DNA from 3 places in the Paenibacillus sp. FSL L8-0470 genome. Region 1 is predicted to be linked to each of the others. Evidence: predicted binding sites of a transcription regulator. Region 1 holds the regulator's gene; each other region holds the start of a gene.
The links. The regulator Rex, encoded in region 1, represses fermentation and respiration genes when NADH is low (regulators of the CRP and FNR family bind a similar motif). The targets are predictions, from matches to a motif close to TTGTGAAATATTTCACAA.
Positions count from the first base shown of each region.

Region 2: NST99_RS31415 (formate/nitrite transporter family protein) is a predicted target of Rex. The motif match lies at 1,569-1,586, and genes of this name have one in related genera.
Region 3: pflB (formate C-acetyltransferase) is a predicted target of Rex. The motif match lies at 1,751-1,768, and genes of this name have one in related genera.

Region 1 is NZ_JBBOZM010000001.1:4,875,749-4,879,005, forward strand. It holds gene NST99_RS22300 (amidohydrolase) at 1-911, opposite strand, end outside; gene NST99_RS22305 (redox-sensing transcriptional repressor Rex) at 898-1,590, opposite strand; gene dinG (ATP-dependent DNA helicase DinG) at 1,680-3,257, opposite strand, start outside.
Region 2 is NZ_JBBOZM010000001.1:6,884,922-6,888,178, reverse strand. It holds gene NST99_RS31420 (S-layer homology domain-containing protein) at 1-1,300, opposite strand, end outside; gene NST99_RS31415 (formate/nitrite transporter family protein) at 1,686-2,513, shown strand; gene NST99_RS31410 (MFS transporter) at 2,988-3,257, shown strand, end outside.
Region 3 is NZ_JBBOZM010000001.1:5,149,244-5,152,500, reverse strand. It holds gene adhE (bifunctional acetaldehyde-CoA/alcohol dehydrogenase) at 1-1,595, shown strand, start outside; gene pflB (formate C-acetyltransferase) at 1,856-3,257, shown strand, end outside.

The sequences.
Region 1 (3,257 bases):
GCCCCGTCCGTACCCAGCGAAACTTTGACTCCGGCTCTCAGCAGCTCAGGCACCCGCGCAACCCCGCTGGCCAGCTTCAGGTTGCTGCCCGGGTTATGGGACACCCCCACCTTGTGGCGGGCGAGGATTTCGATCTCCTCATCGTTCAGATGGACACCATGGGCGATTAAGGACGGGCGGGTGAACATTCCCAGCTTCTCCAGGTGCGCTACAGGACGCAGGCCGTAATCAGCGGCATTCTGCTCCACTTCACGCAGCGTTTCCGACATATGCGTATGCATCGGCAGGTCCAGATCATGTGCTGCCTGCACAAACCGCATGAAAAAGTCCGGAGGACAAGTATACGGGGCATGCGGTGAAATCATGGTTGTAATTTTGCCGTCAGCCTTGCCGTGCCAGTTGCGGGCGAACGCAACAGCTTCCGCAAGCTTCTGGTTCTGCACCTCTTCAGGACATAGACCAATAACACCGCGCATCAGCACCGCACGGATGCCGGAATGTTCGACCACCTCGGCCACCCGGTCCATATGATCATACATATCCAAAAAGGTGGTTGTGCCGCCTTTCAGCATCTCCAGAACGGATAAGGAAGTGCCCCAGTAGACATCATCTCCCGTAAACTTCTCCTCCATCGGCCACATTTTCTCCTGCAGCCAGGCTTGAAGGACCATATCATCCCCGTAGCCGCGCAGCAGCGACATCGCAGCATGGCCATGGGTATTGACCAGACCCGGCATGAACAGCAGGCGGCTGCCGTCGAGCGTCACTGTGCCTTGTTCAAAAACGGGTTTCTCTTCCCCTATGTATGTGATCAAATCATTTTCTATAGTCATATAACCGCTCAGGACCGGCTTCTCGCTTCCGGGAACCAGAAAACGTCCGTTTGCAATTATCATCTTATTGCTGCTCATCTGTAATTCCTTCCTTTCCATCATGTAAATAATACGCCAGACTTTGCAGATCAGTCGTAAAGTCGGCAGCATGAATCCGGATGGTTGCAGGTGTCTTCAGAATGACCGGTGCAAAATTCAGGATCGCCTCGATGCCCGATTCTACCAGAATATCAGCCACATTCTGTGCCTCGCTGTCCGGTACAGTGATGATCCCGATCCGGATTCCCTGATCACGGATGGTCTGACTCAGCTCCTCCATTGGCTGAACCGTAAGAGAGTTGATCTTTTGTCCAATCTTGGGAGCGTAAGAATCAAATACAGCGGTGATTTTCATAGTATCCTTCAGATAAGCATTGTAATTGGACAAGGCATGACCGAGGTTACCGGCACCTACCAGGGCCACATTGATTTGTTGATCCAGCTTCAGAATATGACGGATCTTTTCGATGAGATAAGACACGTCATATCCAATGCCTTTTCTGCCGAAATCACCAAAATAGGCCAGATCCTTACGAATCTGCGCCGGATTAAGGTCCAGCTTCTGCCCGAGTTCCTGAGAAGAAACGGTTGAGATTTCACGCTTTTGGAGATCGTTCAGGAAACGCAGGTACACTGGGAGTCTGCGAACGACGGCCTCCGATATTTTATCCGATTTCATGTTTTCTCCTCCTAATTTAGAATTGCACTGACGCGATATCGTATGATAACCACGTGCAGTGCCCGCTCCACGAACGGGACACAGCCTATGGCACAAAGAGATAAAAAAAATTTATAAACAATGACAGATTAGGAAACGCCGCCCTCGTCAAGCCATTCCGCAATCCGCGGAACCATCTGATCGGTAAGCATGTGCTCCATCTTCGGACCAGGGAGTGAATACAGGAAGTACTTCCCGTAATAAGCTTCGATGACCCTGGTATCATATACAATAACAATTCCCCGGTCTTGCGCTGTACGAACCAATCGTCCAAAACCCTGCTTGAACCGGATCACTGCTTGTGGAACAGACATTTTCATAAAAGGATTCTTCTTCTGGGCCTGCAGAAGCTCTGCCTTTGCCTCAGCAAGCGGATGATTCGGCGGCTGAAACGGCAGCCTTACAATCGCAAGACAGGTCAGCGCCTCGCCAGGGATGTCGACTCCTTCCCAGAAACTGCTTGTTCCAAGCAATACCGATGCAGAGCTGTCCTGAAAACGCCGGATCAGCTTGCTGCGGCTGCCTCCCTCCACACCCTGGCCCAAAACCGTAATGTCCTGGGAAGCCAAGGCCTCTTTCAGCGGATCATAAACCTGGCGCAGCATTTTGTAGGAGGTGAACAGCACCAGCATCCGCCCCTTGGTCGCCGCCGCCGCTTCAGCCAGCGAATGCACCAGCTTGTCTACAAAACGCGCATCGCCTACGCTGCCCTTAACACTGGGGAAATCGCGCGGGATGACAAGCAGCGCCTGTTCACGGTACTTGAACGGTGAAGGCAGCAGCGATGTCATGAGACGCCCTTGCTCTGAGGCTTCAGAAAGACCAAGGTTGTCAATCATGAACTGAAAGGACTTGTCGACCGATAACGTGGCCGAGGTCAGCACTATGCTCTTCTTCTTGTCGAAGAACAGATCCTTGAGCTGGCTGCTTACATCGACAGGCACGGCGTAGAGCTGAAGCGACTTGCCCCGGTAGTTGCCGCTCCCTTCCATCCAGTACACGATATTATCGTCACTGAGACCCATAAAGAAGCGGATTTGTTCCCGGATGGATGCCAAATCCTTGAATAAGCCTCCGATATCGGTCACCAGGCTGTCCGAAGACGATTGACTCTCCGTATCGCGCATCTCGCTGAGCATTTTGTCACCCCTGCGGATGATGTCGCTCAGGGCTAAGTGCAGCGTATTCTCCAGCGCCGCCAGCTCTTCCCAATCTTTGGGCTTGCTGCCGGGAAGCAGGCGTGTGACCAGCTGGCCGGCTTCACCTGCCGCTGCATCGCTGCGTTCGGGCAATAGGCCGAACAGCTTGTCGCTCAGTGTATCCCAAGTTTCCTTCACGGTAAGCAGGTCGGGATAGATTTTATCAATTACGCCGCTCCACTCCGAAGCCTGCTCACTGCCCGAGGACTGCAGAGTCTGACGCAGTGCCGGCAGCTGGCCGCTGCGGCTGTCTTTATACAGCCTTGTAAGCGTGTGAGCTACCGTGAAATACTTCATTTGCATGCCCAGATGCTTGCCCGCCACATCCTCCAAATGATGGGCCTCGTCAATGACAAGATGCTCATAAGCCGGAAGCAGCTGGTGCCCGGCTTTGACGTCTGCGAACAGCTTGGAGTGATTGGTAATGACCACATCGGCAATCCCTGCTTCATGTTTGGCCCGGTGGTA
Region 2 (3,257 bases), 2.0 Mb from region 1:
CCGATGGACCCGGTGTTAGATCTGGCGAAGCCGATGGAACCGGTGTAGGATCCGGGGAAGCTGGTGGAACCGGTGTAGGATCCGGTGAAGCGGATGGAACCGGCGTTGGATTCGGTGAAGCCGGTGGACCAGGCGTTGGATCCGGTGAAACGGATGGCCCCGGCGTTGGAACCGGTGAAGCGGATGGAACCGGCGTTGGATTCGGTGAAGCCGGTGGACCAGGCGTTGGATCCGGTGAAACGGATGGCCCCGGCGTTGGATCCGGTGAAACGGATGGCCCCGGCGTTGGAACCGGTGAAGCGGATGGACCCGGTGTAGGATCCGGTGAAGCGGATGGCCCAGGCGTTGGATCCGGTGAAGCTGGTGGAACCGGTGTTGGAACCTGTGAAGCGGATGGAACTGGCGTTGGATCCGGTGAAGCCGGTGGACCCGGTGTTGGATCCGGTGAAGCGGATGGACCCTGTGTAGGATCCGGTGAAGCGGATGGCCCCGGCGTTGGATCCGGTGAAGCCGATGGACCAGGCGTTGGATCCGGTGAAACGGATGGCCCCGTTGTTGGATCCGGTGAAGCCGATGGCCCCAATGTTGGAACCGGTGAAGCGGATGGTCCCGGTGTTGGATCCGGTGTTGGATCCGGTGAAGCCGGTGTTACGAGATCTGTAGAAGCAGGGGTTGAATAAGCGATCCCGATATCTTCTGAAGGTGCGCCTTTGGGGACTTCAGGATAATCAGGCAAGTCACTACCAGGCTCAAGCAAATCTTGTATACGCTTGGCATCCTCAAGCAGAAGGCATGCACGGGCAGTTACCATAGCTGCGCTTTGACGGTCAACGGATTGCTTTGGGTTAAACCGCTGATATTCATCTCCTTGGAACAGCCCGAGCTGCTGGGCTGCCCAGACGCTTGTTCGGGCTTTTTCCGAGATAGAATGACTATCCTTAAACGCAGACATATCGCCTTGTTTTTGGACCTGGTCATACACTCCAAAGGCCCGGATATACCATACTGCCAAGCTCTCGCGTGTTAATTCACCTCTCCATGCTATTGTCTGGTCTTGTATAATACCTGCAGACAAAAGCGAGCGTATGGAGGGGATGGCCCAATTCGGTGCCGCTTCCGTTGTTAGCGGATAGTCCGAACTAGGAATGGGAATGGATAATGCCCTTGACATCATGGTACCCATCTCTGCAATAGTAATCGGCTGATAGGGTCTGAACGTTGCGTTGCCATAGCCTTGAACGATCCCTCTGGAGAACAGCTGTGCAATTTCTTGATGGGCATAGCTGCGCTCAGTATCCACAAATGGAGCGCTATTGGCCCTTGCAGCTGGAGGAACAGCAGCAGCTCCGATTAGGATCAGACATAGCAGTGCCAGGCTGACACGCCTCAGGTTGTCAATCCATATGTATGTACTTTTACCTGTGTTTACGGGAACACAATCACCACCTCTTTTACTCCACTATCGGTACAATCGGCCCGAATATTTAGCGTAATATGGGATGAATGGTGAGAAATGTTTTTGTGATTAAGTTAATCTGAATTGTGTAGATAAGGTAAATTTGACATGTCAGTGAAAACTTTCACTTAGTTTTCCTAGACGTGACTTTTATCACGTAAATGTGATTGCGATCACGCTACAATGGCATAAAGGAACAAATTTTAAGTATTAAAAGGGGATAGGAATCATGGCTTATAACAAACCGCAGCAGATCGCCGAGGTAACGGTAGAGAACGGAATCAAGAAGGCTCACAACCCGCTTGCCACCGTACTTATTCTCGGTTTTTTGGGGGGAGCGTTTATTGCGCTCGGATTTTTACTGGATATTCGTGTCATTGCCGGTGCTCCGGCGGAATGGGGCTCCATCGCAAACTTTATCGGGGCGTCGGTGTTCCCGGTAGGACTGGTCCTGGTGCTGCTGGCCGGCGGGGAACTGCTGACAGGCAATATGATGGCCGTGCCGCTGGCATTTATAGCGAAGAAGATTTCCTTCTGGGAAGTCATCAAGAACCTTGTGCTAATCACGCTCAGCAACCTGGCAGGCGCGTTGTTCGTTGCTTATTTCTTCGGCCACGTTGTCGGCCTCACCGCAGACGGAGTTTATCTTGATAAACTGGTCGATATGGCTGAACATAAGATTGACGCAACCTTCCTGCAGGCCTTTGTCTCCGGGATCGGCTGTAACTGGCTGGTAGCTCTGGCCGTGTGGCTCTCTTACGGGGCGGATAATTTCAGCGGCAAAATCCTCGGTATCTGGTTCCCGACCATGGCATTTGTGGCCATCGGATTCCAGCACGTTGTAGCCAACATGTTTCTTATCCCTGCTGCTATATTTGAGGGGCATTTTACCTGGGCACAATATTTCGGAAACTTTGCCCCGGTATGGCTGGGCAACCTTACAGGCGGAGCCATCTTCGTAGCCGCAGCCTATTATATGGCTTACCTTCGTAAAGGGCCGGCGGCTGTGCAATCCGTAGAGGGTGTATCCTCTGTCGGAGTGAAGAAACACGCTTAATCCTTACTAATTAAATGCCGTCTTAAACGGCAATAGACACTCCTTGTAACTTTTCCTCTTCCAGCCTATAACGGCTCAAGAGGAAAGGTTCTCGGGGTGTTTTTTTGTGAGGTGAAATAGGGGTGCACAACACAAAATTCGCCGTGCATACCGACTCGGGGGAACGAAATCGGGCTCACGGCGAATAATAGGGAGTGTTTCATATGCTCTATTACCCGGGCAAACGAAGAACGAATCAGTCTCGTTCAGCAAATTTCTTTACGCATGGCGGCAGCAGTTATAAAATACAAAGATCCGATTCGACAGGCTTTTTACTGCTAGGGCTGTCCATAGGTTTTGGTCAAAAATCATGGGGGATGTTGTGTTTAAGTGACGCGATAATGCGTCAGTGTGGATGCTTGCTCTTCGTCCTGTTTTGGGATGATACTGGATGAAATTAATGACACATATATTACAGGGGTTGAAAGACAAGTCATGAGGTTTCTACAAGCTTATCCAAAGGAAGTCAAAGTTTTTCTGATTGCCAGTCTTATTAATGCAACGGGTAGCGCGCTGATGTGGCCGCTTGTCACGATGTATGTATTTGATGAACTGGGCCGCAGTATGACAGATGCCGCACTCGTTATTGTTATTCAATCCCTCGGAGGCATATTCGGACAACTGCTGGGTGGATCACTCTATCATAAAGTTGGTGTCAAACGCCTGATTGTCGGTGCGCTGGCCATGAATGCCCTAGCCTTGTTT
Region 3 (3,257 bases), 270 kb from region 1:
ACCCGCTGTCCGCTGAGAAACTTAGCCCGGTTCTGGCTTGCTACAAGGTTAAGAACGCTGACCAAGGGATTGAACGCGCAGCTCAAGTCGTCGAATTCGGCGGTATGGGACACAGCTCGGCGATCCATTCCAACAATGAAGAAGTTATCATGAAGTTCTCGAACCGTCTGCAAACTGGACGTATTCTTGTTAACTCGCCTTCAACACATGGCGCCATCGGCGACATTTACAATACAAATATCGCTTCGTTGACTCTGGGCTGCGGATCTTATGGACGCAACTCGGTATCGCAAAACGTAACTGCCATCAATCTGATCAATGTGAAAAGGGTGAACCGTCGTACCGTGAATATGCAATGGTTTAAGGTGCCTGATAAGATTTATTTCGAAAAGGGATCCACTCAATACCTGGCCAAAATGCCTGATATTACCCGCGTAGCAATTATCACTGACCCTATGATGGTTAAACTGGGTTATGTAGAAAGAGTAGAGCACTACCTGCGTCAACGCCAGACTCCTGTAGCGATCGAAGTGTTCTCGGAAGTTGAACCGGATCCATCGACAACTACCGTGGAAAAAGGTACAGCTATGATGAACAGATTCCAGCCGGACTGCATCATCGCACTTGGCGGCGGTTCCCCAATGGATGCTGCAAAAGGAATGTGGCTGTTCTATGAACACCCGGATGCTGACTTTAACGGTCTGAAACAAAAGTTCATGGATATCCGCAAACGGGTATACAAATTCCCTAAGCTAGGCAACAAAGCGAAATTTGTAGCTATTCCAACAACATCGGGTACAGGTTCGGAAGTAACCTCTTTCGCGGTTATTACTGACAAAACTACTGCAAATAATACTAAATATCCGCTTGCAGACTACGAGCTGACTCCGGACGTAGCGATCATCGACCCTGAGTTTGTATATAGCTTGCCTAAGACTGCTGTTGCCGATACAGGTATGGACGTATTGACACATGCGATTGAAGCCTATGTTTCCGTTATGGCAAGTGACTACTCCGATGGTCTGGCTATCAAAGCTATCCAGCTGGTATTCCAATACCTGGAGAAATCCGCACTTGAAGGCGACAAACTTGCCCGCGAAAAAATGCACAACGCATCGACGCTGGCTGGTATGGCATTTGCCAATGCATTCCTGGGCATCAACCACAGCTTGGCGCACAAATGGGGCGGTCAATACCACACGGCTCATGGACGTACCAATGCCATCCTGATGCCGCACGTTATCCGTTACAATGCCAAGAAACCAACGAAGTTTGCTTCGTTCCCTAAATATTCGCACTTTGTAGCTGACGAACGTTATGCTGAAATCGCCCGTATTCTGGGATTGCCTGCACGCACTACCGAAGAAGGCGTAACCAGCCTGATCAATGCAATCCGCGACATGAACAAAAAATTGGGCATTGAAGAGTCGTTCCAACAACTCGGCTTTGATCCTAAGGATTTCGAATCCCGCGTAGACTATCTGGCTGACCGTGCATTTGAAGATCAATGTACTACTGCCAACCCTAAACTGCCGCTGGTTACTGAACTTGCTGATGTATACCGCAACGCATTCTACGGAAAATTCGACAACTAATTGGTGATTGCTTAGCAAAGGATAAGGTTATAGGTTAATATGGAAGGGGATGGCAGTGACAAATATCACCGGAAAGGTGATATTTGTCACAGTCCTTTTTCAGAAAATAAACTAAAATGTTTATATAAAGAACGGTCCCAGTTATGAAGACGCGATTGTGAATTTAATTACAACCATATCTTTGGGATCACGAGACACGGGATTAACCTTCAAGCCCGCGATCTCTACAAATATAATAAATATAAATGGAGGGATTTAGCATGTCGGTGATTGAAAAAGATGTACAAGAAGTGAAGTCGAGTTGGAGAAGTTTTACAAAAGGTAAATGGGCCAGAAAAGTCGACGTTAACGAATTTATTTCCAAAAACATCAAGCCTTATGAAGGAAACGAAGATTTCCTTGTGGGTCCTACCAGCAACACTACTGAACTGTGGAAGATTATCTCCCAGCTGAGCAAGGAAGAAAGAGAAAGAGGCGGCGTATGGGACGTTTCCCTGGATACTGTCTCCACCATCACTTCCCACAAGCCAGGCTACATCGACAAGGACAAGGAACAAATTGTAGGCGTACAGACTGACGCTCCTTTCAAACGTTCTATTCAACCGTTCGGCGGTATTAAGATGATGATCGATGCCACCAAAGCATATGGCTTCGAGCTTCCGAACAACATTGTCGAAATGTTTACGAATATCCGCAAAACGCATAACCAAGGCGTATTTGATGCATATACACCTGACATGAGAGCGGTGCGTAAATCCGGCGTTATTACAGGTCTTCCTGATGCTTACGGCCGCGGACGTATTATCGGTGACTACCGCCGCATTGCCCTGTACGGTATTGACTTCCTGATCAAAGACAAGAAACAACAATTAACGGAGCTTGAAGTTGATTCCATGACTGAAGAAGTAATCCGGTTGCGCGAAGAGCTGTCGGAACAAATCCGCGCTCTGGGTGAGCTGAAAGAAATGGCTGCCGCTCACGGTCTTGATATTTCCAAACCGGCGAACAACTTCAAAGAAGCTACTCAATGGGTATACTTCGGTTATCTGGCAGCAGTAAAAGAACAAAACGGTGCTGCAATGTCCCTGGGACGTGTATCCTCCTTCCTCGACATCTATGCACAGCGCGATTTTGAAGAAGGTACACTTACTGAAGAACAAGCACAAGAAATCGTTGACCATTTCGTAATGAAACTGCGTATTGTGAAATTCCTGCGTACGCCTGACTATAATGAACTGTTCTCCGGTGACCCTACTTGGGTAACGGAATCCATCGGTGGTATGGCTGAAGACGGAACAACACGCGTAACTAAGAACAGCTTCCGCTTCTTGCATACCCTGTACAACCTGGGACCTGCTCCAGAGCCTAACTTGACGGTTCTGTGGTCCGAAAGACTGCCTGAAGGCTTCAAGAAGTATTGTGCCAAGGTTTCCATCGAAACCAGCGCTATCCAATATGAGAATGACGATGTAATGCGTCCATATTGGGGTGAAGATTACGCAATTGCTTGCTGCGTATCCCCAATGCGCATTGGTAAACAAATGCAGTTCTTCGGCGCCCGCGCCAACCTGGCAAAAGCTTTGCTGTACGCGATCAATGGTGGAGTAGACGAGAAATCAGGCGTACAAGTTGGACCTGAATTCCCTGCGATCACTTCCGAAT